4 regions of the Xenorhabdus siamensis genome follow, and region 3 is predicted to be linked to each of the others. Evidence: predicted binding sites of a transcription regulator. Region 3 holds the regulator's gene; each other region holds the start of a gene.

Evidence for each region. Region 3 encodes CRP, which controls carbon source genes, mostly activating them, when cyclic AMP is high. Its sites were predicted from a motif close to ATGTGANNNNNNTCACAT; they were not measured.
Region 1: msrB (peptide-methionine (R)-S-oxide reductase MsrB) is a predicted target of CRP. The motif match lies at 2,569-2,586, and genes of this name have one in related genera.
Region 2: focA (formate transporter FocA) is a predicted target of CRP. The motif match lies at 3,580-3,597, and genes of this name have one in related genera.
Region 4: AAC852_RS14490 (NupC/NupG family nucleoside CNT transporter) is a predicted target of CRP. The motif match lies at 2,925-2,942, and genes of this name have one in related genera.

Annotation. Positions count from the first base shown of each region.
Region 1 is NZ_JBBMXE010000007.1:159,807-165,600, reverse strand. Features, by position in the region: gene alr (alanine racemase) at 1-260, shown strand, start outside; gene AAC852_RS07580 (D-hexose-6-phosphate mutarotase) at 359-1,243, opposite strand; gene gapA (glyceraldehyde-3-phosphate dehydrogenase) at 1,367-2,362, opposite strand; gene msrB (peptide-methionine (R)-S-oxide reductase MsrB) at 2,705-3,112, shown strand; gene AAC852_RS07565 (YeaC family protein) at 3,213-3,497, shown strand; gene pncA (bifunctional nicotinamidase/pyrazinamidase) at 3,588-4,223, opposite strand; gene ansA (asparaginase) at 4,245-5,264, opposite strand; gene sppA (signal peptide peptidase SppA) at 5,396-5,794, opposite strand, start outside.
Region 2 is NZ_JBBMXE010000017.1:176,791-182,584, forward strand. Features, by position in the region: gene AAC852_RS17365 (non-ribosomal peptide synthetase) at 1-308, shown strand, start outside; gene ansB (L-asparaginase 2) at 375-1,418, opposite strand; gene ycaO (30S ribosomal protein S12 methylthiotransferase accessory factor YcaO) at 1,569-3,338, shown strand; gene focA (formate transporter FocA) at 3,666-4,517, shown strand; gene pflB (formate C-acetyltransferase) at 4,575-5,794, shown strand, end outside.
Region 3 is NZ_JBBMXE010000005.1:398,104-403,897, forward strand. Features, by position in the region: gene ppiA (peptidylprolyl isomerase A) at 136-702, shown strand; gene AAC852_RS05690 (aminodeoxychorismate synthase component II) at 1,032-1,607, shown strand; gene crp (cAMP-activated global transcriptional regulator CRP) at 1,804-2,436, opposite strand; gene AAC852_RS05700 (phosphoribulokinase) at 2,843-3,712, opposite strand; gene AAC852_RS05705 (YheU family protein) at 3,835-4,053, opposite strand; gene AAC852_RS05710 (LysE family translocator) at 4,214-4,819, shown strand; gene murP (PTS N-acetylmuramic acid transporter subunit IIBC) at 4,821-5,794, opposite strand, start outside.
Region 4 is NZ_JBBMXE010000014.1:107,712-113,505, reverse strand. Features, by position in the region: gene deoA (thymidine phosphorylase) at 1-133, opposite strand, end outside; gene deoC (deoxyribose-phosphate aldolase) at 266-1,045, opposite strand; gene AAC852_RS14490 (NupC/NupG family nucleoside CNT transporter) at 1,489-2,754, opposite strand; gene AAC852_RS14485 (TatD family hydrolase) at 3,094-3,864, opposite strand; gene AAC852_RS14480 (patatin-like phospholipase family protein) at 3,869-4,978, opposite strand; gene AAC852_RS14475 (BON domain-containing protein) at 5,368-5,794, opposite strand, start outside.

The sequences.
Region 1 (5,794 bases), on a different contig from region 3:
GTTATGCTGATGGTTATCCACGACATGCATCAACAGGAACGCCGGTTATTGTCGATGGTATTCGTACTCGCTTGTTGGGTGCTATATCAATGGACATGATGTCGGTTGATTTGACTCCATGCCCATTGGCAACAATTGGCAGTTCAGTCGAATTATGGGGAGAAAAATTACCGGTGGATGAAGTCGCGGAGGCAGCCGGGACAATTGGTTATGAGCTACTGTGTGCTTTGGCCAAACGTGTTCCAGTCGTTGTGGAATGACGCTGTTTTCTGTCTTTTCTGGCATTTTTTCGTACAGCGTTCTGTACGGAAGCGCTGTACGAAATAAATGACTGTTCAGACCCCACACATCACCCGCCTCAACTTTTATGACTTTTATTTTGGCGACAGCGAATAACGGTAGCAAGCCTGCCAGGAGTTCCACTTTTAGAATATAGAGGGGTATTGATACGTGCGGTTTCAACGCAAGCCATGTTCTTATAACCTTCTTTACTGATATCTTGCATGCTACTCGCTAGTTCAGCGCCGGGATTCCAGCAGACCACATCACTATGATGATAATGATGAATTTCAATGGTACGATTCCATAACTCATCTCTAATCAGACTGAAATTTTCTGGCTCTGTATAAATGCGATCCGTTCTTCCTTGAAAAATGAGGTCCTCATCAGTGTATTGCTCTCTGTCTATAACAGTATCAATAAAGTGATGACCTAGCCCGCTGATACGGATTTGATTGATGTGACTCACATTGAAGTAAGAGTGTAGGGCACAAGTGACCTGATAATCTCCATGGGATTCCAGCTCTATTTCGCAAGTCTCTCCCAATTTAAAGCGGGCAATAAGTGTAAATTCATGTGGCCACAACTGTTTTGTGTATGCGCTATCTTGTAGTGTGAACATCAAAATCACACCATTCTCATTTTCATGATGGGCCTTGAATTCCCACGGTAATATCCGGGCAAACCCATGACTGGGTGTGCACAGAGAGCCAAACCAAGGCCAACAGATAGGAATACCACCACGAATGGCTGTACCCTCACGGAGTTTTGTATTATCGCTTAACCATAATACAGGTTTTTCACCACAGGGTTGCCATGCCATAAGATGTGCGCCCTGGATACTGATTGCACCACGGATTTTGGGGTGGGAAATCACAATCAGCGGAAATCCATCAATATTCCTTTGACTGATATAAGGAGATATTTGTTTTACAACCGATAATGAGAAAATTCTATCAAGCATCTACATAACCTTATATAAACCTGAATTGGATAATTGGTAAAGGCAAGGATAGCTTATTGTGGTAGAGAGGGAAAATAAAGCCACCTGCAAAGGTGGCTTATTGAATAATAGATTAAATTTCAATTAGTTATAGATATGAGCAATCAGATCCAGAACTTTGTTAGAGTAACCCGTTTCGTTGTCATACCAAGAAACCAGTTTTACGAAGTTGTCGTTCAACGCGATACCCGCTTTGGCATCGAATACAGAAGTGAGTTTCTCGCCATTGAAATCAGTAGAAACAACGTCATCTTCAGTGTAGCCCAGAATGCCTTTCAGTTCGCCTTCAGCCGCTTCTTTGATTGCTTGACAAATTTCTTCATAAGTCGCTGGTTTTTCGAGACGTGCAGTCAGGTCAACAACAGAAACGTTAGGAGTCGGTACACGGAAAGACATACCGGTCAATTTGCCGTTCAGTTCTGGAATAACTTTACCTACTGCTTTTGCAGCACCGGTAGAAGATGGAATGATGTTTTGTGCCGCACCACGGCCACCACGCCAGTCCTTAGCAGAAGGGCCGTCAACTGTTTTCTGAGTTGCAGTTGTTGCGTGAACAGTTGTCATCAAACCTTCAACGATACCAAATTTATCATTGATAACTTTAGCTAGCGGAGCAAGGCAGTTGGTTGTGCAGGAAGCGTTAGAAACGATGTCCTGGCCTGCATAGGCCTTGTGATTGACACCCATAACAAACATTGGAGTGTTGTCTTTAGATGGGCCAGTCAGAACAACTTTTTTCGCGCCAGCAGTGATGTGTTTACGTGCAGTTTCGTCAGTCAGGAAAATGCCAGTTGCTTCAGCAACAACATCAACACCTACTTCGTCCCACTTCAGGTTAGCTGGATCTCTCTCAGATGTAACGCGGATGGTTTTGCCGTTAACAACCAGATGACCGTCTTTAACTTCAACAGTACCGTTGAAGCGGCCGTGGGTTGAATCGTATTTCAGCATGTAAGCCATGTAATCTGCATCTAACAGGTCATTGATTGCAACGATTTCAATGTCAGAACGTTCTTGTGCAGCACGGAAAACAATACGGCCAATACGACCAAAACCGTTAATACCTACTTTGATAGTCATAGTATTCCACCAGCTATTTTTTAGTGAATTAAAAGTTGTTTCTAAAGTTACCAAAATCTTGTCAGTCGTCAAGCGGAATCGTGTCAACAATTGAAAAAGATCAATTTAGAAATCACTGTCTGAATGCTCGCTATTCAACTGTAACAAGCTCTACGCCCATCATTATCGGGGTATAAAGCGATATTTAAAGTTACCATTGGTTAGAGATGTGAGATTTATCACAATTAGTAAAGTAAATCATTATGTTGAATGCGTTAGAATGCCTTTTAACATTCTAGTATTTGCTTTTTGTTGTTTTCGGTGTTTTTTAATTGAAAATATTGGCCTCAAAAGGTGGTTTCCATGGCTAAAAATATCTCCGTTTCTTTGGAGCAGCTTAGTGAAATGCAGCGTTATGTCACGCAGGAAGCAGGTACTGAGCCGCCATTTTCAGGAAAACTGTTGCACAACAAAAAAAGTGGCATTTATCATTGTTTGTGTTGTCATCAGCCATTATTTGTTTCTGATACTAAGTTTGATTCTGGATGTGGATGGCCAAGTTTTTACCAGCCAATCAATGACAATTCCATTAAATATATTGATGATTACTCCCATAATATGCATCGAATAGAGGTGCGTTGCAGTCATTGTCAGGCACATTTAGGGCATGTTTTCCCTGATGGACCTAAACCTACCGGAGAGCGCTTTTGCATTAATTCGGCTGCCTTATGGTTTGTTGATAAGGAAACAGGTGAAGAAACGGCAGGTTAATATTATGACTGCGGGTGTTTTTAAATAAAGATAAGCAATATGAATTGGTCACTAAAATAGAATCGATTCAGCCAAAATGTGTAGCCGTAAGGAAATATCGATGAAGTTGGATGATTTACTCTCTGCCATGACGCCTGAAATTTATCAACGATTGGTTCAGGCTGTTGAGTTGGGCAAATGGCAAGATGGCGTTCCATTAACACCAGAGCAGAAAGAAAATAGTTTGCAAATGGTGATGCTTTGGCAAGCCAGGCATAATCATGATCCTGAACATATGACAATTGGCACGGATGGCCAAATTACGATAAAAAGCAAGCAAGCACTGAAGGCTATGTTCCAATCAGAAATGGTTGCCAAGTTAAAACCGCTGTCAGAAGAAGAATGAACCAGCAGGTTAAAATAATAACCTCGTCCTTTGTAATAAGTTTGCAATAAAAGGACGAGGTTAATTTTGGGTATGTTCAGAAAAAATAACTTAAAAAAGCGTTGTTATTTCACTTAATGAAATCAACCTGGCACCTTTGGCTGTCATTTCTTCAATGGCTCGTTGGCTGTCATCTGCTTGAATATTGACTCCACGGCAGCCTTCAGCGATCACGTAAGTTTCATATCCATGTTCTAAAGCATCCAAGACCGTAAATTTTACGCAGTAATCAGTGGCAATTCCCAAAATCAACAGGCGATTGATATGTTGTTCTGATAGCCAACTATGCAGTTTGGTAGCGTTTTTACGATCGTTATCAAAGAATGCGCTATAGCTATCTATCTGTGAATTTTCGCCTTTACGAAAAATTTCCTGAATAGCAGACTGATTCAACGTTGGATGGAAGTCTGCACCTAATTGTCCCTGTACACAATGCACAGGCCACCATATCTGAGGGATACCATTCAGTTCCCCCAACTCACCAACAGGTTGACCAGAATTGACGGCAAAACTCATGTGATCGGATGGATGCCAATCTTGAGTTGCGATAATAGTGATGTTGTGTTGCTGACACAATTCAATCGCTTTATTTGCCATTTTGATAACTTCTTCGCTTTCCTTGACCGCCAGCGTCCCGCCTGTACAGAAGTCATTTTGTAGATCGATAAGTAATAATGCGGTTTTCATTATATTCCTCGACGTATTTTTTTACTTGTCGGAGTAGCTCAATTCTCCGCGTAAATTCTGCTGCATTAGCGAGCGGATTTCTTCAGTTTCGTAGTGCTGACTCAACAAGTAATGCAGTTTGGTCAGTGCGGCTTCAAAAGTCATATCATAGCCGCTGATAACGCCTGATGTAGATAGCGCATGGCCATTGGCATAACCTTCCATATTAACTCTTCCAGAGATACATTGTGTTAAATTGACCACAATAATGCCTCGTTCAGTCGCTTCTCTTAAGATTTTTAACAAATCGGAACGTTGTGGGGCATTACCAACGCCATAAGAGCGCAAAATCAGTGCCTTGACAGGTTGCATCAGGATATTTTCAACCACCTGACAAGATAATCCCGGATAGATAGTTACAACGCCGATTGGCTGTGATTTGATTTGATGTACGATAAAGTCACCATGGCTGGTTGGTATGGGAGCAGTATTAAATGTACGGATATTGATCCCCGCTTCAATGAGTGGAGGACAATTGGGAGATGAAAAAGCGTTAAAACCATCGGCGTGGGCTTTAACCGTTCTGTTCCCTCGAAACAATTTATTATTAAAAAATAAGCTAACTTCGTTAACGGGATAATTGGCTGCCAGGTACAGTGCATTGAGCAAATTTGTCTGACCATCTGAGCGCAGTGCTTCTAAAGGTATTTGCGACCCTGTCACGATAACGGGTTTGCTTAGATTTTCAAACATAAAAGAGAGTGCTGAAGTAGTGAAAGCCATGGTATCTGTACCATGCAGGATCAAAAAACCATCGTAATTGTGGTAATTCTGGTCAATATCGTTGGCGATAATTCCCCAATCATCCGGACTCATGTCAGAAGAATCGATAAGAGGATGATGTTCACGGATCGTGAACGTTGGCATTTCTGGGCGGTGGAATTCTGGCATCTGTGCAAGTTGCCGTTGTAAATGACCAGAGACAGGAATGTAACCATTGGGAGAATGCTGCATCCCAATTGTGCCACCTGTATAAACAACATAGATAGATTTCTTCTGCATGGAAGTACCCCAATAACAGTACCTGATAAAAATGTTTAGCCGATTATAGGGGGTATATGGAATAAAAAAAGCCTGATATATAAAGATCAGGCTTTTGGGTATAGCTGTTATCACATTTTAGTAATAACTTTCTAACGGATATTCTCGCAATTCAGGCAAAACGCATAAACATGCTGTGGATCATTCATGCGATTATAAAATACTGCTTGCTGTTTCATATCTTGTGCAACCTGAGCAAATGGTGCCGGCAGCATTGATTGCAGAATATTTGGCATAATTGCCTGAGCAGATGAAGAAAACTCCAGCATGAGTTTTTCAGTGAGGGAAAGCTCTGGTTGCATCCAGTCTAATGTTGCCGTTTTGAGGCCGGCTAATTCAACAGCTTTCTTCACTGCATCATCGAAATCGCCTAATTGATCGACCAAGCCATTCTTTTTCGCATCACTACCACTCCAGACACGACCTTCGGCGATTTTCTTAATCTCATTTACTGACTTATGCCGGGAATTTGCTACCAGCCCGATAAATTG
Region 2 (5,794 bases), on a different contig from region 3:
TAAATCCATTCTTTGAATTACTTAATCAGTGTGGTTATCACCTCAAAGACATGCATTATTCTGAGTGGCTAAAAAAATTAGAAACAGATCAAAAGCTGATAGATAACCCTCTTTTACCATTACTGCCCATGTTATCTGAAAAAGTTTATGGTGAGCTTACACGGTGGGAGGCGTATGAAAATATGCCCGCATATGATGCAAAAAATACAGAATCAGCACTAGAGACATCCATTATATATACACCAATGGATAGTGATCTTCTAAAACGTTATCTTACTTACTGGAAAAAAATAGGTTTTTTGTCATAGCGTAGAGTTTATATTTTATACAATACAGAAAGACGTTTTTAAACGTCTTTCTGCCTGGATCAGGAATTAATATTTAGAAAACATTTCCTGAATTTTTGCTGGATCTGAAGTTTCAGTCAGAGCCAGTTGCAGAAGAACACGTGCTTTCTGCGGGTTCAAACGTTCTGATGCTACAAAACCATATTTGCTGTCATTAACTTCAGCATTCTGAGTAGTGTAACCGAAAGGAATACGGCTAGAGCGAACAACTACAACGCCATCTTTAGCTGCTTGAGCCAGTGTGTCCAAAATGGATTTATAGATATTACCGTTACCTACACCCGCGCTGATAATTCCTTTATAACCATTTTCCACAAATGCTTTTGCTGGCAGATCAGAAGCATTCGAGTAGTTATAAACGATACCTACTTTTGGCAATTCGTTCAGTTTGCTGACATCAAAAACAGCTTTATCAGCTCTTACTGGTGCAACAGAGTAGTAGTTAACTTTACCGTTATGAATAAAACCCTGTGAACCCGCATTTACTGCCTGGAATGCCTGAACTTCGGTGGTGCTCAACTTACTGATGTCACGACCATGAATAACAGAGTCATTCATAGCTAACAAGACACCACGGTTTGCGGAATTTTTATCTGCTGCTACAGCTACTGCATTATAGAGATTCAATGGACCGTCAGCACCCAGAGCAGTGGATGGACGCATTGCACCAACCATTACAATTGGTTTACGGCACTGAGTAGTCAGGTCAAGGAAGTAAGCGGTTTCTTCCATAGTATCAGTACCGTGAGTGATTACAAAACCATCAGTTTTATCACAATCAGCATTGATCTTTTTCGCCAGAGTCAGCCAAACTTGATCGTTCATGTCCTGTGAACCAATGCTAACAACCTGCTCCCCTTTCAGATCAGCAATATTTTTGATAGCAGGAACAGCATTCAGCAATGAATCAATACCTACTTTACCCGCAGTATAACTGGACTGAGTTGCAGATTCACCACCCCCAGCGATTGTGCCACCCGTTGCCAACACAGTAATGTTTGGCAAAGCAAACGCAGAACCACTGACTAAAGCCAGAAAACTAGCTATTGCTGTTTTTTTGATCTTTTTCATTATTCAACCTCTTGTAAAAAAAGCTATTTTAGTATGTATAAGAGAAATAAATAAACTCTAATTAACAATAATTTTTTGGAATTAAATAGAGGAGACAAAAAAAACTTCGTATGATATGCAATTCTTAACAGAAATCGAAGTGAATAAACGATGACGCAAACCTATATCCCAGGCAAAGATGCCGCACTGGAAGATTCAATTAATAAATTCCAGCATAAATTGAACTCTCTTGGCTTTAATATTGAAGAAGCCTCATGGCTAAATCCTGTTCCGAATGTCTGGTCAGTACATATCCGCGATCGCGATTGTCCATTGTGTTTTACTAACGGTAAGGGAGCCAGTAAAAAAGCAGCATTAGCCTCTGCATTAGGTGAATACTTTGAGCGTCTATCAACAAATTATTTTTTCGCTGATTTTTATCTTGGAAATACAATTGCTAAAAGCGAATTTGTTCATTATCCAAACGAAAAGTGGTTTCCTCTACCGGAAGATGATTCCTTGCCAGAAGGTATTCTGGACGAACATTTGCACCATTTTTACAATCCTGCCAATGAACTTTGTGGCAGTCAGTTGATTGATTTGCAATCCGGTAATGAAGAACGTGGGATCTGCGCATTGCCATTCACACGTCAGTCCGATAATAAAACCGTTTATATTCCAATGAATATCGTTGGGAATCTGTATGTTTCAAACGGTATGTCAGCAGGTAATACCATAAACGAAGCTCGTGTTCAGGGACTATCCGAAGTATTCGAACGCTATGTGAAAAACCGCATTATCGCAGAATGCATTAGTTTACCTGAAATTCCACAAGTTGTGATGGATCGCTACCCCGGTGTTGTTGCATCAGTCAATAAATTGCAGGAAGAAGGTTTCCCACTCTATTGCTATGATGCTTCTCTGGGCGGTCAATTCCCGGTGATCTGCGTTGTACTGTTCAACCCCAATAACGGCACATGTTTTGCCTCTTTTGGTGCTCACCCTGATTTTGGTGTTGCGTTAGAGCGTACCGTAACAGAACTTTTACAAGGCCGCAGTCTGAAAGATCTTGATGTCTTTACACCACCAAGTTTCGATGATGAAGAAGTTTCTGAACACACAAATCTGGAAACTCACTTTATTGATTCAAGCGGCGCAATTAGCTGGGATTTGTTCAAACAAGATGCTGATTATGAATTTGCCGACTGGGATTTCAGCGGAACAACAGAAGAAGAATTCGCAACTTTGATGAGCATTTTCACATCGCTGGATGCAGAAGTTTATATTGCTGATTATGAACATCTTAGTGTTTACGCCTGCCGCATTCTGGTGCCGGGTATGTCAGATATTTATCCGGTTGAAGATCTGTACATTGCCAATAATACGATGGGAACTCATTTGCGTGATACGATTCTGTCCTTGCCGGATAGCCAATGGCAACCAGAAGAATACCTTGCCTTCCTTGAGCAAATAGACGAAGAAGGGCTGGATGATTTTACCCGCGTGCGTGAATTATTAGGAATTGCAGCAGGTAAAGATAACGGCTGGAGCAACTTGCGTATTGGTGAACTAAAATCCATGTTGGCACTGGCAGGTCATGATCTGGAACAGGCTCTGATATGGGTTGAATGGACACAAGATTTCAACTCTTCTGTCTTCACAGCAGAAAGGGCAAATTATTATCGCTGCCTGCATACCCTACTATTGCTTACCCAAGAAGAAGATCGTGATCCAGGCCAATATCATCAAGCTTTTGTCAAAATGTACGGTCAGAAAGCGGTAGAGGCTGCATCTTCAGCCATTGATGGTAAAAACTGTTTCTACGGATTATGGTCTATCGATTCAGAATTAAAAGCATTACCAGCCCATCAAGCATTATTGAATGCTTATGAAAAACTACAAAAAGCCAAACGGGATTTTTGGATAAATAAACAGGGATAAATAACCTGTTAAATTAAAGTTATTTTCTGGCAAAATTAAAACTCAGGTTAAATTACATTTATTTTCAAATAACAAATAAATGACAATTTAACCTGTTATTTTACTTTTCCTGTATTTTTCTCAAAATTCTTCATATAAAATACTTTTATAATTTTTAAAAAATATTTTTTAAATAGATATCAAAAAGTTAATCCAAAAAAAGACTATTTTAACAGCAATAATTCACTAGGCTTTCTATTTAATATGATCTATATCAAATTCAGGTCAATGCCCATTTGTTACTATCATCACGTGCTATAATTAACTGAGAAAAAAGAGAGTGTTAGTATGAAAACTGACAACCCTTTTAATTTATATCCACCTGCTGTAATGGCACAAATTGCTGATGATAGCGGTGTATATAAAGTCAATAAACATTTCGCAGTAACTTATTTATCAGCAATCATGGCTGGTGTATTTATTTCCATTGCTTTCGTCTTTTATATTACGGTTACAACAGGAACTTTTTCCATTCCTTATGGTTTAGCTAAATTGACCGGTGGTATCTGTTTCTCCCTGGGCTTAATGTTAATAATAATATTTGGTGTCGATCTCTTCACTTCCACAGTACTGACCATTGTTTCAAAAGCAACGGGCCGTATTACCTGGTCACAAATGTTCAAAAACTGGATTAACGTTTATATCGGTAATCTGATTGGAGCTTTATTTTTTGTCACTTTAATGTGGCATTCAGGTCAACATACCGCCGCCAATGGTTTTTGGGGCCTGAACGTATTACAGGTAGCCGATCATAAAATGCACCATACCTTTATTGAGGCATTATGCTTAGGCATTTTAGCTAATCTGATGGTATGCCTTGCTGTCTGGATGAGTTATGCAGGCCGCAGCCTTGTTGATAAATTATTTGCATTAATTCTGCCAATTAGCATGTTTGTCGCAAGCGGCTTTGAACACAGCATTGCTAACATGTTTCTGATCCCTTTTGGAATTGTTATTAAAGAATTCGCTACCGCTGAATTCTGGGAAAAAGTAGGAACAACACCGGAGCAATTTCCCCAACTGACAGTCTCAAATTTTATTACTGATAACCTGCTACCAGTTACGATTGGTAACATCATTGGTGGTTCGATATTGGTTGGGTTGACTTATTGGTTCATTTATTTACGTGGTAGCCGCTGACATTAATTTGCTTCCACACCAAATTTCCAAGTTCTACGGTTAAAAGGTAAAAGTATCATGTCTGAGTTAAATGAAAAATTCTTTGTAGCATGGCAAGACTTTAACGAAGGTAGCTGGCAGAATGAAGTCAATGTTCGTGACTTCATTCAGAAAAACTACACTCCATATGAAGGTGATGAATCATTTCTTGCAGGCGCTACAAAAGCGACGGATATTTTGTGGGAAATGGTCATGGAAGGTATCAAAATCGAAAACCGCACTCATGCTCCGGTTGATTTTGATACTGACATTGCGTCTACAATTACCTCTCATGATGCTGGTTATATTGAAAAAGATCTAGAACAAATCGTTGGTCTGCAAACTGAAGCGCCACTGAAACGTGCCATTATTCCATTTGGTGGGATTAAAATGGTTGAAGGCTCCTGCAAAGCATACAACCGAGAGCTGGATCCAAAACTGAAACAAATTTTTACTGAATATCGTAAGACCCACAATCAGGGGGTATTCGATGTTTATACGTCTGATATTCTGAAATGCCGCAAATCCGGTGTACTAACTGGTTTACCTGATGCTTATGGCCGCGGTCGTATTATCGGTGATTATCGTCGTGTTGCACTGTACGGTATTGATTTCCTGCGTGATGAAAAGTATGCACAATTCACCTCATTGCAAGAAAAATTGGAAAATGGCGAAGATCTGGAAGCAACTATTCGCCTGCGTGAAGAGATTTCAGAACAACATCATGCTCTTGGTCAAATTAAAGAAATGGCTGCTAAATATGGCTACGATATTTCCGGCCCTGCGACCACCGCCAGGGAAGCTGTACAGTGGACTTATTTTGCCTATCTGGCTGCTGTAAAATCTCAAAATGGTGCTGCAATGTCTTTCGGCCGTGTATCCAGCTTTCTGGATATCTATATTGAGCGAGACCTGCAAGCGGGCAAATTGACTGAACAAGAAGCACAAGAGCTAATCGACCATCTGGTGATGAAGCTGCGCATGGTTCGTTTCCTGCGTACTCCGGAATACGATGAGTTGTTCTCCGGTGATCCGATTTGGGCTACTGAATCAATAGCCGGTATGGGTCTGGATGGTCGTACCCTTGTTACCAAAAACAGTTACCGTTTCTTGAATACGCTGTACACAATGGGGCCATCTCCGGAACCCAACATGACCATTCTGTGGTCTGAAAAACTACCAGCCAACTTTAAAAAATACGCAGCAAAAGTGTCTATCGATACTTCATCCTTGCAGTATGAAAATGATGATCTGATGCG
Region 3 (5,794 bases):
TAGATAGATATTCTTTAGCAAAACTCATCATTACTCGTAAAAGTTGGTAAATCTTTGCAACTTAGCGCTATAGGGAATTACACTTAATGAGTTTTATGGGTTTTGTTATTGACCTCAAGAATAAAGGAACCATCAATGTTTAAACGTATTTTTGTGTCGCTTATGACGGCATGTGCTATCAGTATGGCTGCTCCAGCATTGGCTGCCGAAACTCACGTGAAGCTGATGACATCAGCAGGTGAAATAGAGCTTGAACTGGATAGCAATAAGGCGCCGATTACCACAAAGAATTTCGTTGAGTATGTGAATGAGGGTTTTTATAACAATACGATTTTCCATCGCGTTATTCCCGGTTTCATGATCCAGGGAGGGGGATTTACGAAAGATATGAAACAGAAAGTCACCAAAGCCCCAATCAAAAATGAAGCTGATAATGGCTTACGTAACTTGCGTGGAACAATTGCGATGGCACGCACCGCAGATAAGGATAGTGCAACCAGTCAGTTTTTCATTAATGTGACTGATAATGCTTTTCTTGACCACGGTCAGCGTGATTTCGGCTATGCCGTCTTTGGTAAGGTAGTGAAAGGGATGGATGTGGTTGACAAAATTTCTCAAGTCAAAACAGAAAATGTTGGGCCTTACCAAAATGTTCCTGTTAAACCGATTGTGATACTTTCTGCAAAGGTTGTTTCCCAATAACCTTGATGAGAAAAACACGTTTTTTGCCTGAAAGATAGAGAATGAGACGGTATTGGCCTGTTATTACACTTTTTGAAGTTTCAGGGTTTTTAAAGTGCCGTCTCCCTTTCTCACTCCTCTACGTTTTCACACGAAAAAGACCTCACTGTGGATATGTGCCGCTGTCTGGCGGTAATCCCTGCCCCTATTTTAAAAATGTCTATGTGGTATGATGACTGTCCCGCTACCGTTGGTGCTGCTTTACCTAATTTTACCGTGATACAGAACGCATAATGTCCAATAGGACAACGCAATATATAAAACTATAAAAATCAGTAGGATGAACTCCTATGTTATTAATAATAGATAACTACGACTCTTTTACATTCAATTTATATCAATATTTTTGTGAGTTAGGGGCAAATGTTTTAGTTAAGCGTAATGATGAATTACAGCTTGAAGATATCGAGAAATTAGCACCGACTCATTTAGTGATCTCTCCGGGGCCTTGTACACCAGATGAATCAGGGATCTCACTGGAAGCCATTTCACATTTTGCCGGGAAAGTGCCGATTTTGGGGGTGTGTCTCGGACATCAAGCGATTGGTCAGGCTTTTGGCGCGAGTGTTGTTAAAGCCCGTGAGGTGATGCACGGAAAAACCTGTTTAATTCACCATAACCAGCAAGGTGTATTTAAGGGATTGAATCGTCCACTGACAGTTACCCGTTATCACTCTTTGGTTATTGCCGCAGAAACGTTACCTGCATCCTTTGAGGTTACGGCATGGAGCCAGCATGATGGTAATGTGGATGAAATAATGGGAATACGTCACCGTACTCTCCCCTTGGAAGGCGTGCAGTTCCATCCGGAAAGCATCCTGAGTGAACAAGGACATGAACTGTTAAATAATTTTCTTAAATATTAACGAAGAACGATTTACTTCCTCTTTTGGCTACTGTTTACGGCCATTTTTTTACGAAGCATTTGTGGGCAGGTGATATCACTAAATTATGCACCAGCGGGTTTCATTTTGTTAAGGGATGAGAGAAGCTGAAGGATGGAAAGCAAAAAGCCAGTGCTCTATGGGCCGCACTGGCCTAATTCAAGCGCAATTTCAAGAACTAGCGGGTTCCATAAACGACAATTGTTTTGCCGTGCGCAGAGATCAGGTTTTGATCTTCCAGCATTTTCAGAATGCGGCCGACAGTTTCACGGGAGCATCCGACAATCTGCCCAATTTCCTGACGTGTAATTTTGATTTGCATACCATCAGGATGGGTCATTGCATCAGGCTGTTTGGCCAGATTGAGCAATGTCTGTGCAATACGACCTGTCACATCCAGAAATGCCAGGTTTCCAACTTTTTCCGATGTTGTTTGTAAGCGGCTTGCCATCTGAGCGGATAAACGCATCAGAATGTCAGGATTAACCTGAATTAACTGGCGAAATTTCTTATAAGAAATTTCAGCCACTTCACAGGCGCTCTTAGCTCGCACCCATGCAGTACGTTCTTGCCCTTCTTCAAACAATCCAAGTTCACCAATGAAATCCCCCTGATTTAAATAAGAGAGGATCATTTCTTTACCTTCTTCATCTTTTATTAGAACAGCAACTGAACCTTTAACAATGTAGTAAAGCGTTTCTGCTTTCTCGCCTTGATGAATAAGCGTGCTCTTGGATGGATATTTGTGAATATGGCAGTGTGACAAAAACCATTCAAGAGTAGGGTCTGTTTGTGGCTTGCCGAGAACCATTCGCTTTATCCTCTGTTGTTATTTCCGCCTTTATGTTCTGAGAAGCTGACAGTTTCTCATCAGGCTGGCTTTATAAAGTCAATAGATTAACATATTAACTTGCTGAAAAACTGACAAGTAAGAATTTTATATAGGTTTATAAAGGATGCTAACATATTGGTGTAGTCATCCAGACCCATAAAACCTGCCAGCTTCGCTTGTAACTTTTGTTTGTAACACAGGAAAACATTTCTGTCTTCTCCTGTATCGCTTCAGCATATAAAACCAGTTAATAAATTACCAGAAATCTGTTTGCAGAACACCATTTACTACATTTTCATTTATAAGTGGGTGAATAGTGGGTGTTTTATCACAGGTAACATTATTTTTTGTTACCTGCGTTATTGATAATTAACTTGTGCTTAATTCAGGAAATTTTTTTGCCTTCCAGTAATTGTTGAACTAACGGAGCCATAATTAACTCCATTGCCAGTCCCATTTTTCCACCCGGAACGACGATAGTATTTATACTGGAAATAAACGAACCCTGAAGCATGGCCAGTAAATAAGGGAAATCGATTTGGCTCAGACCACGGAATCGGATGACGATAAAACTTTCGTCTAGAGAAGGAATAGCTTTGGCGGAAAAGGGGTTGGAGGTATCAACAGTAGGAACGCGTTGAAAGTTGATGTGAGTGCGGGAAAACTGTGGCGTAATATAGCGAATATAATCATCCATCGAACGAACCACGGAATCCATAACCGCCTCCCTTGAATGCCCGCGTTCACTGGTATCGCGAATGAGTTTTTGTATCCATTCAAGGTTGACGATGGGGACAACACCAATTAGCAGATCAACTAATTCGGCGACATTGTATTGCGGCGTGACAACACCACCATGTAATCCTTCATAAAACAGCATATCGGTGTTTGATGGTAGCGATTCCCAGGGCGTGAATGTACCCGGTACTTGGTTGTAGGGAACAGCTTCGTCATACGTATGCAGATATTTCCGCCAGCGGCCAGCACCTGTTTCCCCATATTCAAAGAATGTCTTCTCTAGCATATGGAAATCATTCGCTTCTGGCCCGAAGTAACTGATGTGCCTGCCTTGTTCTTTCGCTTTACGTATTTCTGCGTCCATTTCAGGGCGGGTATAACGGTGGAAACTATCCCCTTCGATAAGTGCGGCAGTGATGCCGAGTTGTTGGAAAATCTTGCGAAATGCCACACTGGTGGTTGTCGTTCCGGCTCCGCTAGAGCCGGTTATGGCAATGACAGGGTGTTTGGCAGACATAAGAAACAGACTCCTTATCATAAAAAATTGGGATGATCGTTCTCGTGATCAGCAGTATCAGGCCAATAAAACAAACCGATGTTGAATGAAATGCTATTTATTGAGCCAGAAATGATATGAAACTATGGACGGAACATCTCCTTAGGCATGATATTGACAGTCTCATGCAATTCAGACCAAACCAGCAGGGCTTCACCCCGCTCAAGCTGGCGTTTTACATCCTGTACTTTCTGTTCCAGTGTTTTTTCGAGTTCACCGTAGTCGGTGCCTTCCCGCAAGACAAAACTTTCGATCAAGTTAAGTAGAGTATCGGGTTCTACTTGTTGCCACGGGATAATCATTGTGGTCGCTCCATATCACATTATATTAGCTGCTGGTATTGCTTAGCTTTGAGGATGTTTTTTGAGTTTAACTTTCATTGTTAACTGGCCTTGTATGCTAAATAACATACTGCTATTTTCTTAGAAAGGAAATGTCAATAATTGAGGGATAAAGTACGCCATGACCGCCAGCCTGATATTCTCACTTAGCACATTTATGTTTATCTCCGCGATCACACCCGGCCCGAACAATATGTTACTGACATCATCTGGTGCCAATTTTGGGTTCCGCCGTTCGTTGATACTGTTGTTGGGAATTGTTTTTGGGATGCAAAGCGTCCTGTTGCTGTCTGCTTTTGGTATTGCCGCGTTACTGCTGGTATATCCGACCATACACACCGGCTTGAAGGTGCTCGGTAGCCTGTATTTACTGTGGCTGGCCTGGAAGACGGTGACTGCACAATACAAACGGCTGGAGGCTACACCATCCCTTGGGACACCCATTAAAAGCCATCAAGGCTGGCTATTGCAGTTTTTGAACCCGAAAGCATGGATGATGGGGTTAGGGGCTATCAGTAGCTATAGTTTAACAGGGGATTTATATATCCATTCCATTCTGGTTATCAGCGTGGTGATGTTATTGTGTAATACAGTCACCGGAATGGTATGGCTTATTTTAGGCGCTATGATTGGCCGTTTGTTAAAAAGCCGTACCGCATGGTTTACTTTCAATATCGTGATGGGGCTTTTGACAGCAGCTTGTGTACCATTAATCTGGATTAGCTGAATCAGCTCAAATCAATATTCTTGCTGCCAAAGAAAAATGTCAGCACAAAGCCACTGATATACGAAACAATCAGCCCTGCACTGTATACTGCCATGCCCATGAAAATGCCTGTTTGGGATGTCATTAAGGGCAGGGCAACCACACCGGAGGGACCGAAAACCGTATTCAGGCCGACGGGCAATCCAAACCAGGCAATCAGGCCGACAAAAAAACCACCAACAGCGCCACCAAAACAGGCGGTAACGAATGGTTTGATGCGAGGCAATGTTACACCATAAATCAAGGGCTCACCGATCCCTAAAAAGCCCGGAATAATAGCTCCTTTGATTTGAGTGCGTAATAACGACTCTTTTTTGGCTCTGACATATAGCGCCAGTGCAGAGCCTACTTGCCCTGCTCCTGCCATTGCCAGAATCGGAAACAGGGAATTAAACCCTTGTGTTTCTACCAGAGCAAAATAGACTGGCACAAAACCCTGATGCACACCGAACATCACGGCTATCAAAAATAATCCCGCCAAAATGGCTGTACCGAATGGATTACCATTTAGATTGGTGAAAAGCCATGACATTGCTGTAAACAGATAACTGCCTATCGGCATAATCACAATAAAAGTAACCGCGCCCATAATAAGCAGCGTAATGGCTGAGGTCAGGATCATGTCCAGGTCAGCAGACATGCTCTTACGGATCTGCTTCTCAACCCAGGCTCCCAGAATACCGGCAATCAATACTCCGATAATATTTCCCCGTGGATCGATGAGGAAGCCAAAGAAATTGTTGATACCAGAATAAAAGCCGCTGGGAGCGTCAGGGTTATAACCCAAAATAAACAGAGAAGCGATGATGGCACCATTAACGCCTGAACCGCCAAAAGCCTTCTGCGCGTTGTAACCAATCAAGATACTGAAGAAAGTGAACATTCCTTTGCTGAAAATTTTCATATAGCCGATCATTTCAACCAATACAGCGTTGG
Region 4 (5,794 bases), on a different contig from region 3:
TCATTGCTAATGCAGCGATTTGCCCTTCGGATACTGTGTTATTACACACGCCATTAATAAAGAAACGGATTTCCTCTTCACTCAGTGGATAACCCTCTCTCTTTTTGCGGATAATTTCCTGTGCCAGAAACAAAGCTACCTCCCAATCATCATTATTATCTGAAAAGAATGGCAGTAATGCACCTTATCTTAGCGAACCTTCATATGTTGTTATTGATCTCAATAACGATTGTTTTCAATCAATGATGGTTCTAAATATGGGTTATCAATAACCACTGCTTTGTTTTTGTCCCTGGTGCCCTAACGTTGTCAATAAGCTCCCCAATAAACTGGAAGCACCAAAACGGAAATGGCGGGAGTCTACCCATTTATCACCCATGATTCTATCTGCCAGAGCCAGATACTGTGCTGCTTCTTCTGTGGTACGCACACCGCCCGCAGGTTTAAATCCAACAGTATCTCCTACCCCCATATCACGGATAACGCTGAGCATGATCTCTGCACTTTCCAGTGTCGCATTCACGGGTACTTTTCCGGTTGATGTTTTAATAAAATCTGCTCCCGCTTTAATTGATATTTCAGATGCTTTACGGATCAGATCAACCTCTTTCAGTTCGCCAGTTTCAATAATAACTTTTAGCCAGACACCAGCTCCAGCGCAGGCAGCCTTGCAGGCTTTAACCAAATCAAAACCGATTTGTTCGTTACCCGCTATCAGGGCACGATAAGGGAAAACAACGTCCACTTCGTCAGCACCATAAGCAATGGCTGCACGGGTTTCCGCCAGTGCGATATCAATATCGTCATTACCATGCGGGAAGTTGGTAACAGTGGCAATACGAACGTCAGGTGTTCCTTGTTCACTTAATACCTTACGTGCAACCGGAATAAAACGTGGGTAGATACAGATAGCTGCGGTATGCCCTGCCGGGCTGTTCGCCTGATGACAAAGTGCCATTACCTTTTCATTAGTATCGTCATCATTGAGTGTGGTTAAATCCATCAAACTCAGCGCACGCTGAGCAACTGCGGTTAAATCGGTCATAAAACTCTCCAACGGTATTATTGTGATTCAATCAGTTCACACTTTCTTGAAACGCTTATGTTGAATAATTGTCCTGAATGATGAGTCAGTTCTTATGTTGGCGAGCGGACTTGGTTCCTTGAAGATGTTGCGATGATTATATTTCCCAGCAACAACAGAGTTCCTTTTCTCCGCACGTGGTTCTTTAGTCTGATTTTATTTAGATTATACTGCACCGGCAGGCATTAGCTTACTCCATGAAATCTTAGAACATCATTATTTGAACATGTAAACGCACAATAAGGCGTGTGTAAACTCACATTAATTAAATGAGAATTGCAATGATAATCATTTTATTGTGATGTTAATCGTGATAATTGACCTTGAGAAAAATAAAATGCAGGTGAGGTCAACCCACCTGCATCTCATTTAGTAGATGTTTTCTAATTAGATTTCTCTAACTATTACAGAGAGAAGAAAAATCCGGCAATTGTGGCACTCATCAGGTTAGAGAGTGAACCAGCCAATACGGCTTTCAGACCGAAGCGCGCAATGTCACCGCGGCGGTTTGGTGCCATCCCCCCCAGACCACCGAGCAGAACGGCAACAGAAGACAAATTAGCAAAACCACACAATGCGAAAGAAATAATCGCTTTGGTGTGATCAGAAAGTACTTGCAGACCTGCTGCCTTAACTACGTCATCTGGTTTCAGATATTCACCAAAGCTCATGAATGCAACGAATTCATTAACAACCAGTTTCTGTCCAATAAAAGAACCTGCAACTGTTGCTTCATGCCACGGTATACCAATCAGATAAGCAATTGGCGCAAACACCCAACCCAGAATCAATTCCATTGACAATTGAGGATAACTGAACCAACCACCGATGCCACCTAGCATACCATTCAACAAAGCAATCAATGCAGTAAATGCCAACAACATTGCACCTACATTCAGAGCCAGTTGCATACCGGATGCCGCACCAGATGCCGCCGCATCAATAATATTAGCCGGACGCTCTTCCGCAGTAACCAGAGACATTGCATCAACAGTATCGTGTGTTTTTTCAGTTTCTGGCACCATCAATTTTGCAAACAAAAGGCCACCCGGTGCTGCCATGAATGAAGCCGCGATCAGGTATTCCAATGGAACACCCATGGATGCGTAGCCTGCTAATACAGAGCCTGCTACAGAAGCCAGACCACCACACATAACAGCAAACAACTCAGATTGAGTCATGGTCGCGATATAAGGACGAACAACCAGAGGGGCTTCTGTCTGACCTACGAAAATATTCGCTGTTGCGGACAGAGACTCTGTACGTGATGTTCCCAACACTTTTTGCAAGCCACCACCAAGAACTTTAATGATAAGCTGCATAACACCGATGTAATACAGAACTGCAATCAGAGAAGAGAAGAAAACAATGACTGGCAGAACGCGCAGAGCAAAGATAAAGCCACCGCCGCCAAACAGTTCAAACATTTTGTCAGAAACCAATCCACCGAAGATGAAATCAGTTCCCTTCTGACCATATCCGATTACATTGGAAACACCTTTTGACATTCCACCCAGAATGTCTTTACCTGCCGGCACATAAAGTACAAATGCCCCAATAGCTACCTGAATAAGAAAGGCGCCGAGGACAGTGCGGATTTTAATAGCTCGGTAATTACTGGAGAAAAGTACTGCGATAAAAATCAGCACTACCATCCCTATCAGGCTCATAATGAGTTGCATTGGAAGAATCCCTGTTCACTAAATGAATTAAAAATATGTCAGTTATTTTGTAAGTTCCTACTGACACTGTGTGTGGAGGCGATTATACCTAGTAGTAAAAAAGAACAAGCAACTAACATCACAAATTAATACAGCAAAAAGTAATATAAAAACAGAAAATGAGACATACATCACATATAGTCACATTATTTCTCAGGGATTAGATAATCTTGCGGAAAAAAAGGGAGAAATAAGAAGATAATGCCAGTTTAATATTATTAATATTTATTTAAAACGGAAGTCCATCTTTTGTCTGACAAAAATGGCCTGATTTTTATTCAATAGAAACTAGCTTAATGCAAACAATGTCACGCTATTTTGATAAATTTTGCCGGAAATTTCATCTACAGATTCAGAACGCAACTTACACAATGCAGAAAAAACCTGAGCAACTCTTTCTGGTCGGTTTGGTTGCCCCTGAAACCCTGATAAGGGCATATCAGGTGCATCCGTTTCTAATACAAGAGATGACAGTGGTAATCGTGCAATCGTATCTCGCGTCTTTTTTGCTCTCTCATAAGTAATAGTTCCACCAACACCAATGTAAAAACCCAAACGAATAAAAGCCTGTGCCTGAGACAAACTTCCGGCAAAGCCATGGATCACACCAGTACGTGGCACACTGTGTTTCCGTAACATTGCTGCCAATTGGTCGTGGCTTTTGCGAGAGTGAAGTATCACAGGCAATTCATACTTGCTGGCCAGCATGAGCTGCGCTGCTAAGAGGCCTTTTTGCTTCTCAAACTGAGGTTCCGGCATATACAGATCAAGCCCGATTTCACCTACCGCTACACAGTTAGCCTGTTTTTCCTTGAGTTTCTGTTCCAGCGCATCCAGATGCACGTCATGATGTTCATTGATATATAAAGGATGTAACCCAAACGCAGCATAAATTGAGTCATAGGTAGCAGCCAGATCGGCAACACGTTGAAAATTCAACTGACTGACTGTCGGGACAATGATTTTTTCTACCCCTGTTTGTCTGGCGCGCGCTAAACTTGCTGTTTCATCGCCAGTAAAAGGGGGAAAATCAAAATGGCAATGTGTATCGATAAACATCTACTTATCCATCATGGTAACCTGTCCGTGGAGTCGAGGTAATATCATTGACCTCTGTTCCCTCAATCTCCGGGCGATTCATATTGTCCAAAAAGCCATTGTGCCTGAAAACATTACGGTTCATTCCATCATGATTTAAACCGTTGCGACAAACACCATAACTTTTACGTTCTGCCACACCAAATTTACCTCCGACAAAAGTATGTCCGATGGTGGCCAGAAAATACCGCCCACAGCGCCGCCCCAGGTGATAATCCTTATCCAATGCACTGATCCTGCTTCCCAGTGCCATTGTGGCCAAGGGTGCTGGTGGATAAATTTCGAATACCTGCACATCATCTGGCGGATTTTCAATAAATTGCTGTGTTCGATAGTAACTTTTAGCATGCAGCTTCAACATCTGAATCATCTTTTGTGAGCTACTGCTTTCCAGCCAGCGCTCTATTCGTTTAATCCACTGTTGCGTGTAATAGAGCTGTGAAGGTACTGTCCTGACCACCACAATGGTATCTGCACCACGGCGATAAGCCTCTTCTACTGGGATAGCATCACAAATGCCACCATCTTGATAAACAGTGCCATCAAGCGTCACGCCATTACGATAAAAGCCAGGAATAGCGCTGGAAGCCTTTATGATCTCCATCCAATTTTTTTCCTCAGGATGTAAATAATTAGCTTCAAAATCATCGGCTCGACAGGCGCACATATAGAATTCACGCCCTGCATCAAAATGTCGCATCGCAATAGGGATATTCAAAGGTGATTTTTTAGAAACGATATCAATATACCAATCCAGATCGATGAGATGCCCACCCCGGACAAAGCGCAACGGATTAAAAAAGGTAGTATTAGTTGTGTAATTTTTAATTACCTTACGGGCATATCCTCTCTGACCACAGATATAAGCAGAAAGGTTCTGGGCACCTGCGGAAGTACCAAGAAACAATTCGAATGGGTTGAAGTCAAGCCGGAGAAATTCATCCAACACACCTGCGGTAAAAATTCCCCGCTGCCCACCACCTTCACAGACAAGTGCAATTTTTCCCGGTTTGATCCGTGATGTATAAGCTAACGGCTCTATATTACCCAGCGTAATCGGAATATGTTTCCCCATAGCCCCCCCTAAAAAATCAATGTCAGTTTCAAAATGCAATTTGAGTTATACCCTTCGTTTTTCAAGTTGTCTCTTTGTTGGCTGCGACGCCTCTTGACATCCTTTGGGCATATGACTATCTATCAGTATATTGTTATGCAAACAAAGTGCTTGTAAAAAAACAGTGTACTTGTAAAAACAATTGTGGTTGTAAGAACAATGTGCTTATAAAACTTGCATTAAATAATGAAGATTAATTCACAAACAGGCAAGCATTTGCTTACTTTCTGAATAGACAGCACATATTATTTATGCTTCTTGAAAAATGACTCGCTTAATCAGGTTGGATTTTATTTGAGAATAGAAACAAAAAGAGTGGCCTATTATCTGCCACTCCATCAAAATACGCATTATTTTTTGATAGTTAACGTACTGTTTACAAACTTAACACCATCTACTTGATGGGCAACTTTGATCACCCGCTTAACCTGTTCTTCATTTTTGACAAAACCGGAAAGATAAACTACGCCTTTTTCCGTTTTCACTGAAATAGTGTTACTATTAATCCCTTTATATTCCAACAACTTTTCTTTTATTTTGGCAGTAATCACACTATCATCAATAGAACTACCTACTTGTTTCAGTGAATTATCAATTTTTTCCTCTGCATTCTTGATTGAATTATCAATTTTCTGGCCCATATTTTCTAAAGTTTTATCTTCTAATGTTTTCTTTTCTAAAGAATTACCTTCTGTAGTATTGCCTGAAGATGTTTCTGCGGCTGATACGCTGCCATTTATCAATACCAAGCCTAAAACCGAACCTAAAATAACGGCC